One region of the Paenibacillus sp. J31R98 genome, then DNA from elsewhere that is predicted to be linked to it. Evidence: a T-box and tRNA genes for the amino acid it is inferred to sense, from the RefSeq annotation. Region 1 holds a T-box; the other holds one or more tRNA genes.
What was found. The T-box of region 1 lies ahead of AC0YNX_RS01275 (valine--tRNA ligase). A T-box ahead of a tRNA ligase gene usually reads a tRNA of that ligase, here a tRNA-Val.
Positions count from the first base shown of each region.

Region 1 (9,870 bases):
CGTCCTACCTCTCGGAAGAACTGTGCGTTCCGGCGGTTGGTCAAGGCGCACTCGGCATTGAGTGCCGCGAGGATGACGCGCAGGTGCGCGAGCTGCTTGCGCTGCTGAATGATCCGCAGACAGCGACTACTGTGTCAGCGGAGCGCAGCTTCCTTGGCGCGCTGAACGGCGGCTGCCAAATCCCGATTGGCGCGCACGCGACAATCGTTGGAGAAGCAGAGGGTGGCTCCGCACTGCTGGAACTGACGGGTATCGTTGGCTCTGCAGACGGCAGCGTGCTACTGAAAGAAACTTTGCAAGGAAATGATCCAGTTGCGCTCGGCATTGAAGTCGCAGAACTGCTTAAAGCAAGAGGAGCAGACCGTATATTAGCAGAAGTTAGGGGATGAGCGACTGTGCTACAGAGAAACGGCAAGGGGAAGGTCTATCTCGTAGGAGCGGGTCCTGGCGATCCAAAGCTCATCACGATTCGGGGAAGAGAATGTATAGCATCTTGTGATGTCATCGTCTATGATAGGCTCGCAAGTCCGCGGTTGTTGAAGTTTCTGAAGCCGGGAGCCGAGAAGATCTACGTCGGCAAGCTCCCGGATCGCCATACGATGAAACAAGAAGAGATTAATCAATTGCTTGTGGATCTCGCTTTGCAAGGGAAGATCGTTACTCGTCTGAAGGGCGGCGATCCAAGTGTCTTCGGACGCGTCGGCGAAGAGGCAGAGCTGCTGGTGAAGAATGACATCGAATTCGAGATCGTGCCTGGCATTACATCAGCGATCGCCGTTCCTGCTTATGCGGGCATCCCGGTTACGCATCGTGATTTGGCATCATCTTTCTCTATCATTACCGGGCATGAAAGTCCGGACAAGCTTGATCATTCCATTCATTGGGACAAAGTAACCCTTGCGACGGGCACACTGGTATTCCTGATGGGCGTTGCGAAAATCGGCTACATCGCAGAGCAGCTTATCAAGAATGGCAAGCCTGCGGATACGCCTGTGGCACTAATTCGCTGGGGCACGCGTGTGGAGCAGCGGACCGTAACAGGGACGCTTGAGACGATTGAAGCGATCGTGGAAGCGGCGGGCTTCAAGCCGCCAGCGGTCATCGTCGTCGGCGATGTTGTGCGCCAGCGCGAGAAGCTGATGTGGTACGAGCGCAAGCCGTTATTCGGCACGCGCGTGCTTGTGACTCGCGCGAGAGCGCAGAGCAGCGACCTTGTCGAGCAGATTGAGGAGCTTGGCGGCGAGCCATGCGAATTCCCGGTTATTGAGACAAGGGAGCCTGCAGGAGATGAGGCGGTGGCAGAGCTTACGGCTGCGCTGCAAGCTTCGGAGCAGTACGAGTGGCTCATGTTCACGAGCGTCAACGGTGTCGATTATTTCTTCAGCTGGCTGAGCAAGCTGCGCATTGATATTCGCCGGTTCCACCGCGCGCGCATTGCCGCGGTCGGCCCGAAGACGGCAGAAGCGCTGGAGAAGCGCGGCATGTTGGTCGATGTGCTGCCTGTAAAGTTCCAAGCAGAGGATCTGCTTGATAGCTTGTCCGAATATCTCATAGAAGGCCAGCGCGTACTTCTGCCTCGGGGCGATCTCGCTCGGGAAGTATTGCCGCGTGAGCTGAAGGCAAGAGGGCTTAAGCCTGTCGAGATCGACGTGTACGAAACGGTGCTTGCGGATGATCAAGACGAAGAGACGCTTGAGCTGCTCCAGACGGGCAAAGTGGATGTAATTACATTCGCAAGCTCCTCGACGGTAACGAATTTACTCGAAGTGCTGCGGCGTATGGGCGTAGAACAGCCTGTAGAGCTGCTGCAAGGCGTAGATATAGCATGTATCGGTCCTGTGACGGCGCAAACTGCTGCTGAGGCAGGTCTTAAAGTAACGATTCAGCCTGAAGAGGCTACGATAGACGGACTTATTGAGGCGATTGCTACGAATCGCAAGCTGAAGGGAGCATACTAACATGGCATTTCCAATTACGAGAAATCGCAGATTGCGCGGAAGCGCTGGATTACGCAGCTTGGTGCGCGAAACACAATTGACGGTGGATGATTTGATCTATCCGCTGTTCGTTACAGTCGGCACAGGGATCAAAGAAGAGATCGCTTCGATGCCGGGTGTCTATCATCTGTCGATGGATTTGCTCAAGCAAGAGATCGATAATGTAGTCGCTAGCGGTGTGAAAGCGATTCTGCTGTTCGGTGTTCCTGCAACGAAGGATGCGGTCGGCACATCGGCATACGATCATAATGGAATCGTGCAAGAGGCAACGCGTGCGATCAAAGAATGGGCGCCTCAGCTGCTCGTTGTTGCAGACACTTGCCTTTGCCAATTTACCGATCATGGCCATTGCGGCATGATCCACCACGATCCTCGTACAGGGAATGCGGTCGTAGACAACGATTCTTCGCTCGAGCTGCTCGTGAAGACAGCTGTCTCGCAAGCGGAAGCCGGCGCAGATATTATCGCGCCTTCCAACATGATGGATGGCTTCGTTAGCGCAATCCGTGAAGGATTGGATGCGGCAGGCTTTGAGTCCGTGCCAATAATGTCGTACTCCGTTAAATATGCCTCTGCATTCTATGGACCTTTCCGTGATGCGGCCCACTCCGCACCGCAGTTCGGCGATCGCAAGACCTATCAGATGGACCCGGCAAACGCACGTGAAGCGCTTCGCGAAGCAGAGGCGGACATCATCGAAGGCGCGGACATGCTGATGGTGAAGCCAGCGCTTGCTTATCTCGATGTTGTTCGGATGCTGAAGGAAACGTTTGACTTGCCGGTTGTTGCTTATAATGTTAGTGCGGAATATTCGATGGTGAAAGCTGCGGCTGCTAACGGCTGGATTGATGAGCGTGCGATTGTGCTGGAGACACTAACGGGCATGAAACGCGCGGGGGCGGATATCATTATTACATATCATGCGCTTGATGTGGCACGCTGGCTGCGCGGAGAATAATTAGGCATGGAGGCAGGCCTAGGCGTAAAAAAGCCTGAACGGATTAACCGTTCAGGCGCGCGAGGTCGAGCTTATATTCATTGAGGCCGAACCTCAGGATATTGCGGTCTTCGAGATCGCGAAGCACCTGGGATAATGCTTGCTTCGTGACGCCAGCCATCTGGGCGAGCTCGTCGTAGTTCAGCGCAACTCTTATGGTGATGAGGTTACCTGAACGCGAGCCATGGCGGTTCGCGAGAAGAATGACGTTCTTGAGCACGCGGGTGCGGGCATCAACGAAGGTTAGGTCGTAGACATGCTGATTCGTGTCACGCAGTCTGCGGCATAGCTCAGCCATGATTTGACGGGTAATCTCAAACTGACTGCGGAGCAGGTCATTGAACGCTTTGCCAGCGATGACGAGGATTGTCGTCGATTCTAGCGTCTGTGCGGAAGCCGAGCGAGGCCTGCCGTCAAGAAGCGACAATTCGCCGAAGCTTTCGCCGGATTGGATGAGAGAAAGCACCTTTTCTTCACCGGAAGTACTGCGCGTATAAATTTTCACAGAACCTTTTAACAGGATATAGAAAGCTGAACCGTGATCATTTTCCTGAAACAGCACGGTTCCGGCAGGAAATGATTGTTTATTGGCAATCGACAAAATATGATGGAGCTGTTCATCGCTCAAGCTTTCAAATAGCTGTACGTTCTTCAATAGTTCGATCAATGCAATCAGCCTCTCCATCTGAATTACCAGGCTTTTTAGAGTCAAGCGGCCTGTACGATCTCATCAGAAGTGTACCACAAGATTGTCACTAATTAACAGGCAGGTGTCACAAATGAACGTTAAGAGTCAGAAAAGGTCGGATGATCGTTCCAAAGCTGCTTTCGCCAAAGCGAAGACGGTTATTCCAGGCGGCGTTAACTCTCCGGTTCGCGCTTTCAAATCGGTTGGACTAACGCCGGTATATATGGAGCGCGGCGAAGGCTATCGCGTATACGACATCGATGGCAACAACTATATCGACTATGTCGGCTCGTGGGGACCGCTCATTATGGGCCATGCTCATCCTGAGGTTATTGAAGTGATCAAGAAGACAGCGGAGAAAGGGACAAGCTTCGGCGCTCCGACTGAGCTTGAGACACAGATGGCAGAGCTTGTCTGCGATCGCGTTCCATCCGTTGAAGTTGTTCGTATGGTAAACTCCGGCACGGAAGCGACGATGAGCGCACTGCGTCTTGCACGCGGCTATACGAAGCGCAGCAAGATTCTGAAATTCGAAGGCTCGTACCACGGTCATGCGGACAGCTTGCTCATCAAGGCAGGCTCCGGCGTAGCAACGCTTGGCTTGCCAGATAGCCCTGGCGTGCCAGAGAGTGTAGCGACGCATACGATTACCGTTCCTTATAACGATCTGAATTCTGTAAAGCTGGCTTTCGAGCAATACGGCGAGCAGCTCGCTTGTATTATCGTGGAGCCGGTTGCCGGCAACATGGGCGTTGTTCCGCCGCTGCCTGGCTTCCTGCAAGGGCTGAGAGACATTACGACGCAATATGGCAGCTTGCTTATCTTCGACGAAGTCATGACAGGCTTCCGCGTTCATTACAACTGCGCGCAAGGCTTGTACGGCATTACACCGGATCTGACTTGCCTGGGCAAAGTTATCGGTGGCGGTCTGCCAGTCGGCGCATACGGCGGTAAACGTGAGATTATGGAGATGATGGCGCCGAGCGGCCCGATCTATCAAGCGGGCACATTGTCCGGCAACCCGCTAGCGATGGCTGCTGGCTATACAACGCTGAGCCTTCTTACACCGCAAACCTATGAGCAGCTTGAGCGGCTGAGCGTTCGCTTGCAGCGCGGCTTCGAGGCGAATGCAGCGAAGCACGGCGTACCTGCAACGATTAACCGTGTTGGCTCCATGGTTTGCCCGTTCTTCACCGAGAAGCATGTCATCAATTACGACACGGCAAAGACTGCAGATCTGGATCGGTTCAGAGCCTATTTTGCCTCGATGCTGGATCTCGGCGTAAGCATTGCTCCGTCCCAGTTCGAAGGCATGTTCGTCTCTGGCGTGCATGACGAAGCGGCAATTGATGCAACGATTGAAGCACACGATGAGGCGCTTCGCCGTCTCTAATAGGAGCTGAGAGTCGTGGATAATAAGCATAACTTGTTAAAATATGAACGTAACGGGGAGTGGCTCAGCTTGTCAGCAGACGCGCTGGCGAGCCGGGCAGCACATGCTTCCGTTCAGCAGATAGAGGCCGGGAGCCATCCGCACCATGTGCGGCAATGGCTGCTGGCCCTTGGTTTGTTTCCGGAGCGTTATGTGAATCGCCTCTTCTCGGTTGGCGGCATCCAAATGGACGGGGGCACAATTCGGCTTCGCACCTTTGTTCCGGCTGATCCCGCGAAGGATGCGGTATATCGGATGGCGCTGCAGCAGCGCGAGGAATCGGCTGCCGAGCGGTCCTTCAAAGTGCGCGCACAAGTTCTCTATCAAGACGACTGGTGCCTCGTCATGGACAAGCCGGCTGGCATGCCGGTTCATCCGAATGCGCCTGGCCAGCGCGGAACGCTCGATGAGGAGGCCGCACTCGCGGGAATCGAGCGGGGCGATCTTCAGCTTGCGAAGCATATCCATCGGCTGGACGATGATACAGCCGGACCGGTGCTCTATGCGCGCAATGAGCTGGCGCAGCTGCACCTGGATGAGGCGATGCGCGAGAAGGCAATCGGAAGGCAATATGTCGCCCTCGTGCAAGGCGTGCTTCGCAAGCCTGCAGGGACAATTGATGCGCCGATTGGCAAAGACCGCCATCATCGTGCCCGCAGACGCGTGTCCCCAGCCGGGGATCATGCGATCACGCATTACGAGACAATCGCCTCCTATAGCCGCGCTACCCTCGTGCGCTTGTGGCTAGAGACCGGCAGAACGCATCAAATTCGCGTTCATATGAGCCATCTCGGTCATCCGCTCGTTGGCGATACGTTGTACGGCGGCAGCGATGCCAAGCTTCGCCACCAAGCGCTGCGGGGCGAGCAATTGACGTTCGTCCATCCGTGGAGCGGTGAAGATATGACGGTGCGTGCGGATGAGCCTGAATGGTTTCGAGAAGTGCGCGAACGCTACGCAATACTGTGAAAATCGTAGTCATGCCTACCCTGCCCTTGCCATATAGATAAATAGGGAAGAAAGCTGTAACCAAGCTTTGGTGAGAGGGGAAAGGAGGACGACAACCGTGCCCAGTCAGTCAAACGGTTTACGATTTGACATTTATGAACGGGTTCATTTGCCTGATGAAGTAGCGGCGATCGATGAGCTGGAAGAAATTGAGCTTGTCCCTCGTATCGGGATCGTTCAGCAAGACGAGCAGGTGTTGTTAAAAGGACATTTGCTCCTGACCGGCGTGTACCGCGCTCAGGATGAGCCTTTAGCTGAACAGTCATTGGAACACTGGATTCCTGTCGAAATTACGCTTCCTATGAATCGCATTCATCGGCTCGATGACATCTCCGTAGAGATTGATAACTTCGACGTTGACCTGCTGTCAACGCGAACGCTCAACATTACGGGAGTGCTGTCGCTGAGAGGAATTGAGCTAGGCCAGTCAAGCCCTCAGGAAGAGTGGCAGCGGGAAGAGCCTTTTACGGTCGTGCATAAGCGAGATCCGGTAGAGGTGCCGAATTACGAATCATTGTTCGAGCAGCAGACAGGTTATGCGGAGCCGCAGGCCATCCGTAACGAAGGTTGGGAGACAGCGAGCAACCCGCAAGCCTACAATGATGCGTTCAATCGTGATGCGGCGGCTCAAGCGGCGCAGGCGGCCTTCGAACAAGAGGAGATCGCTCGCGCGGCTGCAATCGAGAGGCTGCGGCAGCTGGAAGCGGAAGCTCGCAATGCGGAAGCTCGGGAAGCAGAAGCAGCGCTTCAGGCAGCAGAGCCGGAAGTGTCGGACGAAGCAATCGAGGCAGCTCTAGCTGGACCTCCTGCGGAGAATCCGTTTCTTGCTGATGCAGCAGAGCGCGAGTCCAAGATACGCCAGCAAGGCGCTGCTAACGCAGATGCGCCGGCTGCGCAGCAATTTGGCGATATCTCGGCTTTCGAAGCGGAATCAGCGCGTAAATTGAAAGTCGCAGTCGGGGGCAAGCCGGCTGAGGAAGAAGCGGAGGCTGCACAGCCTAACGTCGGCTTCCGGTCGTTGCTGCAATCGAGCCGCAGGGAGCAGGAAGCAAGGGCGGCTGCGGAACAATCGGCTGAAGAGGCAGCGAAGGAAGCGCGCAAGTCGAGCGGAGATGACATCGAATGGAAGAACCTGTTCTTCAGCCGTTCCGGCGAGGATCAGTCCTTCCGCAAGGTTCGTATCTGTATCGTGCAGCGCGAGGAGACGCTTGACGTCATCGCAGGTCGATACCAGCTGCAGCCACGCGAGATTGCACTCTATAATCGGCTGTCGGATCAGAGCGTGAGCGAGGGCCAAGTACTATATATTCCATAATGCACGCATGGATGCAAATAAGCCTTTCGAAGAGGACTGCTATCAGACCTTTTCAAGAGGCTTTTTTCCTGTTGTTCCCAAAACTCTGGATGTGTGGGCGGCTGTGGGATTGACGCGGGCAAATAATAACGTGTATGATAGAAAAAATAGGGTTATACTCTTATTATAATAACGTTGATGGGGAAGAGTAACAGGAATGCCTTCAGAGAGCGGAACCAATACGCTGAGAGGTTCTGCAGGCAATGAACTGCGACAGGTCGCCCCGGAGTTGCTGGAATGAAACGGTGCTAACCGTTAGTTCAAGCCGGCTGCAGCCGTTACCTGTTATCAAGTTGTCGAATGAAGCCGTTATTGGCTTGTTCGGAACAAAGGTGGTACCGCGGAAGCTAGAACCTTTCGTCCTTTGCTATTAAGGGCGATAGGTTTTTTTTGCGTTTAACCAGTTTATTACGTTTTTGAAATACATTGGAAGCGAGGAATAGTGATGTCACAGAAACAAGCAATGACTGAGATGCCGACGACGTATGATCCGAAGGCTGCCGAATCCAAATGGTATCCGTATTGGATGGAGGGCAAATTTTTTGAAGCTGGCAAGCGTCCAGATGCAGAAGCGTATACGATTGTAATTCCTCCTCCGAACGTAACGGGTATGCTGCATATCGGGCATGCGCTCGATTTTACGCTGCAGGATATTCTGATCCGTACGAAGCGGATGCAAGGCTATGACGCTCTGTGGCTGCCAGGCAGTGACCATGCAGGTATTGCGACGCAGACAAAGGTTGAGCAGAAGCTACGCGAGGAAGGCGTATCCCGTTACGACCTCGGTCGTGAGAAATTCCTCGATAAAGTATGGGAATGGAAAGAGCTCTACAATGAGACGATCCGTGAGCAATGGGCGAAGATGGGATTCTCGCTCGACTACTCGCGCGAACGTTTTACACTGGATGAAGGGCTGTCCGCAGCGGTACGCGAAGTATTCGTTCGCCTCTACGAGAAGGGCCTCATCTACCGCGGCAAAAAAATCATTAACTGGGATCCGGCTGCGCGCACCGCATTGTCCGATATCGAGGTTGAGCATAAAGAAGTGAACGGCCATCTGTACCACTTGCAATATCCGCTGAAGAACGGATCTGGCTTTATTACCGTTGCGACGACCCGTCCAGAGACGATGCTCGGCGATACAGCGGTTGCTGTACATCCAGAAGATGAGCGTTACAAGCACCTGATCGGCGAATTGATCGTTCTGCCTATCATCGGCAGAGAGATTCCGATTATTGCTGACGAATATGTGGAGAAAGAATTCGGTTCCGGCGCGGTGAAGATTACGCCAGCTCATGACCCGAACGACTTCGAAGTTGGTCTTCGCCACAACCTGCCGCAGATTGTTGTGATGGACGAGAGCGGTACGATGAATGCAGAAGCTGGCCCGTACAACGGCATCGACCGTGCGGACTGCCGTAAGCGCATCGTTGCAGATCTGCAAGAACTCGGCGTATGCATCAAGATCGAAGATCACGTTCACCAAGTTGGTCACAGCGAGCGCAGCGGCGCGGTTGTTGAGCCATATTTGTCAACGCAATGGTTCGTAGAGATGAAACCGCTCGCCGAAGCTGCGATTGAAGCGCAGAACGCCGGAAAAGGCGTTAACTTCGTTCCGGATCGCTTCGAGAAAATCTATCTGCAATGGATCGAAAATGTTCGCGACTGGTGTATTTCCCGCCAATTGTGGTGGGGCCACCGCATTCCGGCTTGGTACTGCGACTCTTGCGGCGCGATGCATGTTGCGCACGAAGAGCCAACATCCTGCGCATGTGGCAACGAGTCACTTCGTCAAGACGAAGACGTACTCGACACTTGGTTCAGCTCGGCGCTCTGGCCGTTCTCGACGCTTGGCTGGCCGGAACAGTCTGACGACCTAAAACGCTACTACCCGACGAATGTTCTAGTAACGGGTTATGATATCATCTACTTCTGGGTTGCCCGCATGATCTTCACGGGTCTTGAGTTCACAGGTGAGATGCCGTTCAAGGATGTTCTCATGCACGGCCTCGTTCGAGACGAGAACGGCAAGAAAATGTCCAAATCGCTCGGCAACGGCGTCGATCCGCTTGAAGTGATCGAGAATTACGGCGCTGATGCGATGCGATTCATGATTTCGACGAGCAGCACGCCGGGGCAGGATCTGCGTTTCCGCTGGGAGCGCGTTGAGCAAGCGCGCAACTTCGCGAACAAGATCTGGAACGCTTCGCGCTTCGCACTCATGAACCTTGAAGGCGTAACAGCAGCTGACATTGACATCAATGTGAAGCTGGGTACGGCAGATCGCTGGATTCTTCACCGTCTGAATGCTGCGGTTGCAGACGTAACGCGTCTGATTGACAGCTATGATTTTGGCGAAACCGGCCGTGTGTTGTACAACTTTATCTGGGATGA
Region 1 covers NZ_JBWDNO010000001.1:292,644-302,513, forward strand. The annotation lists gene hemC (hydroxymethylbilane synthase) at 1-389, shown strand, start outside; gene cobA (uroporphyrinogen-III C-methyltransferase) at 396-1,958, shown strand; gene hemB (porphobilinogen synthase) at 1,960-2,955, shown strand; gene AC0YNX_RS01255 (Crp/Fnr family transcriptional regulator) at 2,999-3,661, opposite strand; gene hemL (glutamate-1-semialdehyde 2,1-aminomutase) at 3,774-5,075, shown strand; gene AC0YNX_RS01265 (RluA family pseudouridine synthase) at 5,091-6,083, shown strand; gene AC0YNX_RS01270 (LysM peptidoglycan-binding domain-containing protein) at 6,181-7,437, shown strand; T-box leader at 7,603-7,844, shown strand; gene AC0YNX_RS01275 (valine--tRNA ligase) at 7,922-9,870, shown strand, end outside.

Region 2 (9,870 bases), on a different contig from region 1:
GAATCGGTTTTGCCGGAGAAGAGGTAACCGTATTCGTATCTATAATAATCAGTACACGTGTACCGTCAGGGAAACTATGCATGCGATTGCCAACCCATGAGCCTGCACCGCGATTGTCCGAAGACTTGACGTATGCAATATCCGCTCCGGTTCCACCTTCGGTACACATTGCCATTGGGAATTCATCGCGATCGTAGCCGTCCTTCGTGGGGATGCCGCTGAGTGACTCTTCCCGGTTATGATCAGCTCCTCCTCGATCAATGGTGCAGATTGGAGATTCACCTCGACTCAATGCACTTTTGATATGAGCCGAAGTTTGGGGATAACGGGCCGCTGGGAAGTAGATGACCTTACTATGAGCTTGGTTATTAATGTATACCGCTCTTATTGTGGCATCCCAGGTCACGTATTGCTTAAGGAGTTCACCTGCTGCTCGTACAGGTACATACGTAGTGCTATTGATTACTTTTGGCGTGGTGCTCGCTTGTTTCCCGTTTACAATTAATTTTAAAGCATGATTCGTGGACTTCGGGTTCGACTGATTCTTATCATTAATGTAGACGGTTTTCGTCGCTGCTTCCCAGGACACAGTCTTCTTGAGTAATTCACCTGCGGCTCGTACGGGAACAAAGGTAGCGCCGCTGATTATCTTCGGGGACGTCGTGGCTTGATTACCATTCACGAATAATCGAATCGCCGTACTCGTCGCCTGCATAATTAGGGGCTGATCCACAGTTTCGATAATCCGCTTCGTTGAGACCGAATTTGGCTGACTGATGTGATTAGGTGCTTCTTGTGACTTGTGCAGACAACCGCTCAATGCAGTGGACATTGCCGCTAGAAGGATGATTTTCATTAGCATGGTTGGAATAGCACTCCTTTGACTATCGTTGCAAGCATAGCCTTCTCATGCCAAGAATCGATTATGTTAGGTTTACTTGGAAGATTAGTCCCAATACTGATTCAAATTTCCAGAAAGGGACAACGGGTGCGAAAGCTCGATAGACTAAGATTTGATATGGGCGTATATAATCCAGTATGCTGCGGCGGAAAAGCTGCCAAACGAGGAGCGATCGATCGTATGAATATAGCTGAGCTGAAGAGATTTATTCTTTCCATAGAGATTAAAGCTTTGGAGAAAGCGATCGTTGATGGCGAGAGTATGAGTGTATTCTCCAATCTGATCCGAGATCGGATCGATAGCCTGAAGCAGGAAGTGATGTGGATTCAACAGTCTGACGATGGTGAGCAGATATCACAGCCTAAATTGACTGATCTGGAAATCCGGCGAGCAGTCGCTGACGACGTTTGGGCGTTACGCGATGTCTATCGCCGAGCATCGCTGACAAACGTAGCCGACCACGACCTAATCGCCGCCCATCCCGAGTGGCTTGTGTGGGATGACGCGTTGCTGCCGTTTGTGCATGTTGCTGTTGCCGGGGCGCGAGTTGTTGGCTTCGCAACAGCTCGTCCGGTCGATGACTTCCTCGAGCTAGAGGATTTGTTTACTGATCCTGAGTGTATGCGCCAAGGTGTTGCAAGTGCGTTAATCGCCGATATTGCGAATCTCGGATTGCGTATCGAGGTGTCCGCCAATCATGCGAGAGCATTCTATGAATCAGCGGGATTCGTCGTTATTGGAACAGTGGGCTCCATTGGCGGACCCTTGCTGCGAATGCATCGTGATGTTTCTGATGGTTCGGGTGCAAGGCCGAAATAATTATTTTCCTCTACAGGAATTTTGACAATGAAATGGAATGTTTCAATGACAAGATCAATTCCTAGAGAGGGATACTAACCATGGGAGCAAATAAAGGAAGCTCAGATTCGCGCTGGTCTGTCATTATCGCTTATGCCGCACTTGCGGCTGTCACGCAGATGCTATGGGTCACGTTTACCCCTGTCACGACCGATACTGCTGATCATTGGGGCGTCTCTGTCGATGCCGTGGGATGGTTATCTCTCGTTTTTCCTCTAATTTATGTCCTGTTATCTATACCGTTTGGTTTCGCGGCAGATCGTAGTTTCCGAGGCGCGCTAGCTTGGGGAGCGGGACTTACCGTGGTTGGGGCGTTAATTCGGGTTGTGCCCGGATATGACTATTCACTGGTCGGACAGATCGCGATTGCGGCAGGGCAGCCCTTAGTGCTGAATGCGGTTAACAAAATGGCTACGCTCTATGCGGCACCAGCGAAGCGTCCGATAGCAATTGCTACCGGCACGGCGAGTCTGTTCGTCGGCGTTATGATCTCCAACGTGACGGTGCCTTTCCTGATGGAATGGGGCGGACTTCCTGCCGTACTTTGGACACAGGCTCTGATTAGTGCATTCGCTTGTGTGGCGCTGCTGCTTGCGCTTCGGCATTCACCTCTCTATGTGGTGGCGGCGGGGGATGAAGCACCCGCAACTATGCTTTGCACGATTAGGGAGATTTGGACGCAGCGGTGGGTACGCTTGTTTAGCCTGCTTCTGTTTGCTGGCTTTGGGATTTTCATTACGCTGGCGACATGGCTTGAAGTGCTCGCAGATGCAATCGGGTTCAACTCGGTGCAGGTCGGAACGGGGCTAGGGCTCATGACTGCGGCTGGCATTATCGGTGCAGCGATCCTGCCGGACTTCGCCATGCGCGGGTATCGGGCAAGGCGTATCCTCGCGCTATCGCTCGCGGTTAGCATCGTGCTGCTCGTATTCCTCGCGACAGGCTTGCCAACCTGGTTGTTTATGACTCTGCTTCCATTGGCAGGGTTGCTTCTACTGGCTGACTTGCCCATTGTCCTGTCATTCGCAGAGGCCAAAGCAGAACCGCGAACTGCTGGCGCAGTAACGGGATTGCTGCTGCTGTTCGGTAATTTGGGCGGCATCGTATTGTCGCTGCTCGTGCAGCTGCTTCTGGATGAGAGGGTGCTAGCTATCGGCGCGCTCGTGGTGGTCACGGTTATTATTATGCCGTTTGCTCTTCGATTTCCCGGGCTTCCGGGAAGGACGTTGCCTTCGGAGACAGATGAGTATGGGGTGAAGGGCTGATTAATAGAGGGAATATAAATATGGTATAAACATCCATATTGGAATCAGGAAGGTCGACAGTGAACTTTATAAAACTTAATAGATATTATCAATCTGAGGCTCGACAGCTACCGCTGTCGGGCTTTTTTTGCACTTATTGATACCTAAAGGGCAGTTTTGTTGTGGTATTTAAAATCAAAGTCTCAGTAGAAGTGTTCATATATATGCAGATCCATGTCTTTCATATACAATAAGAACCAGTGTTCTATTTTTGAGGTCTAGCCAAGATCAAAGGGAGATTTCGCACATGAATAATAAGAAAAAAAACATGAAATTAGAGAGCCCTAAAATATTTCTAAGTGAACTACCTGTAGTTAAGCTGCTTGAAATACAATCCAATGATTTTTTCGAAATGGGAATGATTACCGACTGTGTGGTTGAAAATCAAGAGGCTAATAAAGTTACTTTTGATAAAGTCATCTTTAAAAATGTAACATTTACAGAAACAACCTTAACAGGAGTTGAACTTACAGATGTTATATTTGAAAAATGTGATCTGTCTAATGTGAATTTTAGCGATGCCATCATCCATAGAACAGAATTCAAGGAATGTAAAATGATTGGCATTAATTTAGCAAGTGTAACACTTAGGAATGTTTTATTTGATAGTTGTATAGCCGACTATGCAACATTTAGATTTGCAAACACAAAGCAAGTTATTATACAAGATAGTTTTCTGTGCAAAACGGATTTTAGTTCTTCTAAATTACAAAAAATTGAGTTGTATCGTACCAATATAGATCAGGCTCAATTTTCAGGTACAGAGTTAAACGGAATTGATTTAAGTGATTGTGAGTTTAATGGATTAGGTGTGGATGTGAATCATTTGCAAGGTTGCACTATTTCTCGTGAACAAGCTTATATATTTGCAAAAATATTTGGACTCATTGTTAAAGAATGAGTTATAAAATAATCAGAAATTGCTTATTAGGACTACAAGGGGAACAACAAAGAGCGGCATATTCGAATTGGAACACGGTGAAGAATTTATTGAAGAGATCGTTTGACTATGGACTAAAGATTGCACCTGACCTAGTTAAGTTGACAGATGCGTACTACAAAGCAAAAGCGTAAAAAAAAGAAGCCTCAGGATAACCCCTGACGGCTCTTTTTTATGGATGTTTTCGATTTGTTTTTACTCGCATAGCTTAAAAATCAGTCAACTTCGAGGCGGCAATAAGTTATTCCAGAAGTCTGAAATCCGTTGCTCACTTCTAATTACAGCATCAGGAGAATACTGCTCACGATAAAGTCTTTCAAGGTCTAATTTTGCAATGTAGTATTTACCCTTAATTTTTTGGTGGGGAATCATATTGTGACGGCAGAAAGTACGTACATTTTCCACATTATCACCTAGATATTCAGCGGCTTCATTAGCCGTGAAATAGAGCTTCATGACATTACTTTCATTCAACGTTTGGATGCACCTTTCTGCGAGCAATAAAAGATTTGCAACAAATTTGCAACAAGCCCTCTAAAAAGCCGCTGTACTATTACTTTAAAAAACCCTGTATCAAAAGAAAAACTCCAGCATTTCTGCGGAGTTTCGACGTTTAAATTATGGTGATCTGGACAGGGTTCGAACCTGTGACCCCTACCCTGTCAAGATAGTGCTCTCCCAGCTGAGCTACCAGATCATGTGAAGTACTTCGTTAGTGACAAGTAATAATATAGCAAACGCCAAAAAAGATGTCAACCACTTTTCACAAAAAATTAGTCTAAATCGACAGAGGGCCGCATAAGGTGTACCCAAGAGGTTATCCTTGGGGAGGCGGATTGTCTAGTGGCGGAAGCTGCTCATTTATTTATATGGTTGGTTGGTTTGTTTGGTATCGTCGGTGCGGTTTGCTTATGTGTAGCCAAGATGGTCATCAATGATACGATGGCCTACGATGAAGCCTTTGTATGGAAGAGGAAGCTGCCTCCAGAAGCGAAAGCAACCAGACGGTAAATGAGGAAATGTTTGCTGAGTTAGCTTCACGGGTATACTAATCCCATCTCACCTTTCGGGAGTGGTATACGTGAAGACAATCTTGCTGTGCAGCACCGTTCTAATCCTGTTCGTGTGCACAGGTTGCTTGAACAAACAGTCAGAAATCGTCATGCCGAGTTCGACCTCTGTTTTTAGCGACGTTTATGATTCATCCGATAAAGGAAGAGTAATTGGGCCTCCGTCAGGCAGAATAGAAACGGGCCGAATGAAGCCTCCATTACGTGAAGATAACACGCCTTAATATCCGGCGATGCTCGAACAGGGCATCCCGGATTTTTTTATTGTATCCGCTGCATACAGCAGCTCCGCATAATTAAGCGCCTAATTAGCCATCCTACAAGAATATCTTGCCAAAAAGGAGGAATCCCCATGTACATGAGAATGCCGGAGCAATCCGGAGAAGCAGCTGGCGAGCAGCGAGAGACAATCGTTGCGGTGCAGAAGAATGGCGATGGTGATCTCACCTCGTTCCAAACATCTGCAGGACGTGTGTTGAATTATGAGGAGGCACTTGCGGAAGCAGAGAGCGGCGCGATTGCCGGCGTAAACACGTTCAAAGGCAAAGATGGCGATACGTATATCCGAGGCAATGCCGACGGTGACCCATCGAATAACCTCGATCAACTGCCAAACTTCTAAAATAAGCGATAATAAGAAAAGCCCGCTCATCAGCGGGCTTTTTGCTATTCTCACAATGTATAGCGAACATGCTGTTCGACGAAGCGCATCATACCAGCTTTGTCCTCGTAGTCAGGCTTAATATCTTCATAGTGCATGAGCCAGACCCGTTCTTTAATATGAACTGGAAGCGAAGAGAGTTCATCTAATGTCGTATGAACGACACCTGGCGGCCGCAGTTGGCAATCATGGAAGATCGTCTTACAGCCTCGATCAACAAGCTGTTGCAGCAGCTCGGGGTTGAACTTCAGATCGGCTGAGTAGAAGAACGACTCGTTAATGAAGTAAGAATAGCTGATTTTGTTCGGGATATGGTCGGTTTGAATCGGCTCGACAGCAAAGCCTGGCAGAAGCTCATTGTTGATTCCAGGTACTATCGGTCTCACTTCAAAATACTCATCAAGCGACCCGCCCTCATCCTGCAGCAGTCCGCCCTTCAATGAACTTTCCCAGAGCGGCGTTACAAGCGCCTCAGGTATGAACAACAGCGGTTTTCTCTTATAAATAAACTTCATCTGGAAAGCCAGCTCTTCCAAGCCGCCGATATGGTCAGCATGGATATGGCTTATGAGAATCGCATCAATGTCATTGATTGATTTGCCCAGCTTGTGCATAGACAACAACGCCGTGTTGCCGCAATCAAGCAGAAGGGTATGCTGCTCCGTATAGATCAGCGCATTGGTGTTGAAGTACAACTTCGCAAACGCATTGCCCGTGCCGAGCATTTGGATATCCAAGAGGTTGTCCTCCTATATGCGGGTAGGTTACTTACAAATTTATCACTTCTTTATGAAAATGGAAAGGAAAACCTTGGTCAAGCACATAGGCGTATCCGCCCACATACGATGGCTATGAACGGATTGTTAAGATGGGCAGGTGCGGATAACATGGCCGGTAAAGGAAAAGCATCAAAGAAGAAGAAGAAAAGCGCTTCGGACCGCAAACAAACGGTACTGAAGCTCGTCTTGTCTGACACATGCAGCGTGTGCAAAACGCCATGTGCGAGAGGGATGCGCTACTACGAGAGCATGAAGCAGCCAGGTGCTGTGGGCAAGGGTGTACCCTGCATTTTGACTCGGACGTACGTATAGGGAGCGGGGGAATAGCCCCCCTGATTATTTCCCGGGCAAGCGCAGTTTTCGCCATAGTTTGACAAGATATGGTAAGGAAAAAATGTTTTCAATTGGCGCAACTTTGGACGACTTGGTGAGTATAACCATACATCCAGATTAACGGACGGAGGGTTTGCAGCCATGAAGTTCAGAAGGCTTCTCATTATGACGCTTGTCCTGTCGCTGTGGGGAGGAACGATGCTCTTTGCGGATTCGGTTTCTCAGAAAGTGCGTGTTATCGTGAATGGCAGCGAGCTTGACGATGCGGGTATTTTCACAGATGGCAAGACTTATTTATCGGCAAGGCAAGTTGCGAGCACGCTTCAAGCGCTCGTCAATTGGGATGACAACGCGAAGAAGGTAACGATCTATAAGCCGAACGTTCATATGTTCCTATTCCAGGACTCGAACATCTTCGGCAACGTAACGAAGGGCAACAAAATTACGTTTAAAGTATTCGCTCAGATCGATAACTTAATGACAGACATCTCAGCAGTGAAGGTGACCATTGCAGATCCAGGGGGCGATGAGCAGACGATTCAATCGAAGAGCGTCTCTGTCGACAAGGATAACTTCTGGTACCGGACGGACGACTATACCTATACGTTCGATAAAGCAGGCAAGTATACGATTCACTTCTATATGAAATTAGCCGGCACCGACGATTGGAAGGTTGTCTCAGAGAAAACGATCACAGCCAAATAATACGAAATGATCAAAAGCGCTGCAGCCTCTAAGGTTTGCGGCGCTTTCGTTTGACCCTGAGGATGCTTACATGTTACGATACGAAATGAATAAATCAAGAATGGAAATGAGGTTACTTTCAATGAGCGATCACGTACATGATGAGAATTGCAACCATGATCATGACCACGAAGAGCACGTATTCCTAGTCACTGACGAGGAAGGCGTCGAGCGTGAAATGGTGATGGTATTTACGTTTGAATCCGAAGACCAAGTATACTCCGTATTGTTGGACCGCAACGATCCGGAGGCTGACGGAATTATTTTCCGTATTGAAGAAGAAGACGGCGAAGCATTCCTTGTTGGTATCGAAGACGATACCGAGTGGGAGCGCGTAACGAAGCTATACGAAGAAATCGCGCAGCGCGAGAACGAACAAGCGTAAGTATAGCATGAACAAAGAAACTCCGAAGCCCTAGCGGCCTCGGAGTTTTCTTATTTGCGCGGATTATAGTAAATGGTGCGTCCGTTAAACATTTTTAATTCGGCCCCCAGATGCTTGGCAAAATATTTGCACAGCTCATTAGCCTTCGACTTGTCGCCATGAGTCGCAGAGTCGGGAAGCACCACTTGGACATGCGAGATCTCCCTATCGCCAGCGCTCTCAGTGCCAACACCGAACAAGATATAATTGTATTGCGGAGTCGTTCCTTTCAAGTAAAACCACCGATTCTCCTCGCCAGGCTTCGTCTCAATGGTATAAGGAAATGCGGCGTCGGTATAATCCCAGCCCAATTGCTGGCCGGTAAGCGAGGTTTGTTCCTTGTAACGGCCGAGCCGTTCCTTCACATCGTTAAGGCTGAGCTGATCCACGGCAGAACCTTGCACAAATTTAATGTAAGCGCTTTGACTCATTATGCCCACCTCCTTCCACATCATAGCATTATCGCTGCAAGATTGACAATAACCGCCAGTTCTAATAGGGAGCGGACAAAAAGAAAGCCCCGGCCGTTCCTTCGTGAGAAAGAGAGCAGGGGCAAACGTTGATGCTGCTATAGAGATTAGGAAATCGCTTCTTCCTCTACGATGACCTTCACAAATTGAATGCTGCGGTCTTCCGGACCTTTAACCGGCAGGCCGACTTCGACGTGATCGACGATATAGTCGATGTTCGTCTGGGAAATAACCTCGCCCGGGAGCAGAATCGGAATGCCCGGCGGGTAGACGTAGATGAATTCGGCGATGATCCGACCAGCCGATTCCTTGAACGGCACGACTTCCGTCTCGGCATAGAATGCCTCGCGCGGCGTGAGCGATAGATGTGGAATCTCTGGAATCTTGACGATCAATTCATTCGCTTCATTCACTTTATGCTGTTCTGCCAGGTCGCGAAGCGCATGCAGCAGCGTGCCGACTGAATCAGACGTATCGCCCGGTGTGACAAGGGCGAGGATGTTGTACATATCGCTCATCTCAACTTCAATGTTGTGATGGTCGCGCAGCCAGTTCTCCGTCTCATATCCGGTGATGCCGAGATGACGGACGTGAATCGTGAGCTTCGTCGGATCGTAATCATACGTCGCTTCGCCGCCGAGAATTTCTTCGCCGATACAGTAAAGGCCCGGCACTTTGTTAATCTCGGTACGTGCATGCTGCGCAAGCTCAATCGCTTTCTCAGCAATCTCATGGCCGTTAATCGCCAAGTTGCGGCGAGTTGTGTCCAAGGAAGCGAGCAAGATGTAAGAAGTTGAAGTAGACGTCAACATACTCATGATCGTCTGCACGCGATGTTGATTAATACGACCGCTGCGTACGTTCAGTACCGAGCTCTGCGTCATCGAACCGCCAAGCTTATGCACGCTCGTTGCCGCCATGTCTGCGCCTGCTTGCATCGCCGACATAGGAAGCTTCTCATGGAAGTGAATGAGCACGCCATGCGCTTCGTCCACGAGAACCGGAATATCGTAGCTGTGGACGAGATCGACGATTTCTTTCAAGTCTGCGCAGATGCCGTAATACGTCGGGTTAATGACGAGCACCGCTTTCGCGTCATGGTGACGGTCAAGCGCGCGTTTGACGGACTTTGTCGTGATGCCATGATCGATACCGAGATTGGAATCGCGGGCAGGAGAGATGAACACGGGACGGGCACCAGCGAAAATAATCGCGGACATGACCGATTTGTGAACATTCCGCGGCACAATGATTTTATCGCCCGGATTGCAGACCGACATAATCATCGTAATGATGGCGCCGCTTGTTCCTTGTACGGAAAAAAAGGTATAATCAGCTCCGAAAGCATCGGCTGCCAATTTTTGGGCGTCTTCGATAACGCCAGTC
Region 2 covers NZ_JBWDNO010000002.1:755,807-765,676, reverse strand. The annotation lists partial or broken gene AC0YNX_RS12165 (stalk domain-containing protein) at 41-715, opposite strand; gene AC0YNX_RS12160 (N-acetyltransferase family protein) at 1,082-1,720, shown strand; gene AC0YNX_RS12155 (MFS transporter) at 1,801-3,024, shown strand; gene AC0YNX_RS12150 (pentapeptide repeat-containing protein) at 3,311-3,964, shown strand; gene AC0YNX_RS12145 (helix-turn-helix domain-containing protein) at 4,223-4,477, opposite strand; tRNA gene AC0YNX_RS12140 (tRNA-Val) at 4,625-4,700, opposite strand; gene AC0YNX_RS12135 (hypothetical protein) at 4,847-5,014, shown strand; gene AC0YNX_RS12130 (DUF3892 domain-containing protein) at 5,426-5,695, shown strand; gene AC0YNX_RS12125 (MBL fold metallo-hydrolase) at 5,746-6,459, opposite strand; gene AC0YNX_RS12120 (hypothetical protein) at 6,580-6,825, shown strand; gene AC0YNX_RS12115 (stalk domain-containing protein) at 6,988-7,551, shown strand; gene AC0YNX_RS12110 (DUF1292 domain-containing protein) at 7,673-7,975, shown strand; gene AC0YNX_RS12105 (DUF1885 family protein) at 8,026-8,445, opposite strand; gene AC0YNX_RS12100 (aminotransferase class I/II-fold pyridoxal phosphate-dependent enzyme) at 8,592-9,870, opposite strand, start outside.
Region 2: it has a tRNA-Val gene. The T-box ahead of AC0YNX_RS01275 (valine--tRNA ligase) is inferred to sense a tRNA for this amino acid. The anticodon was not compared.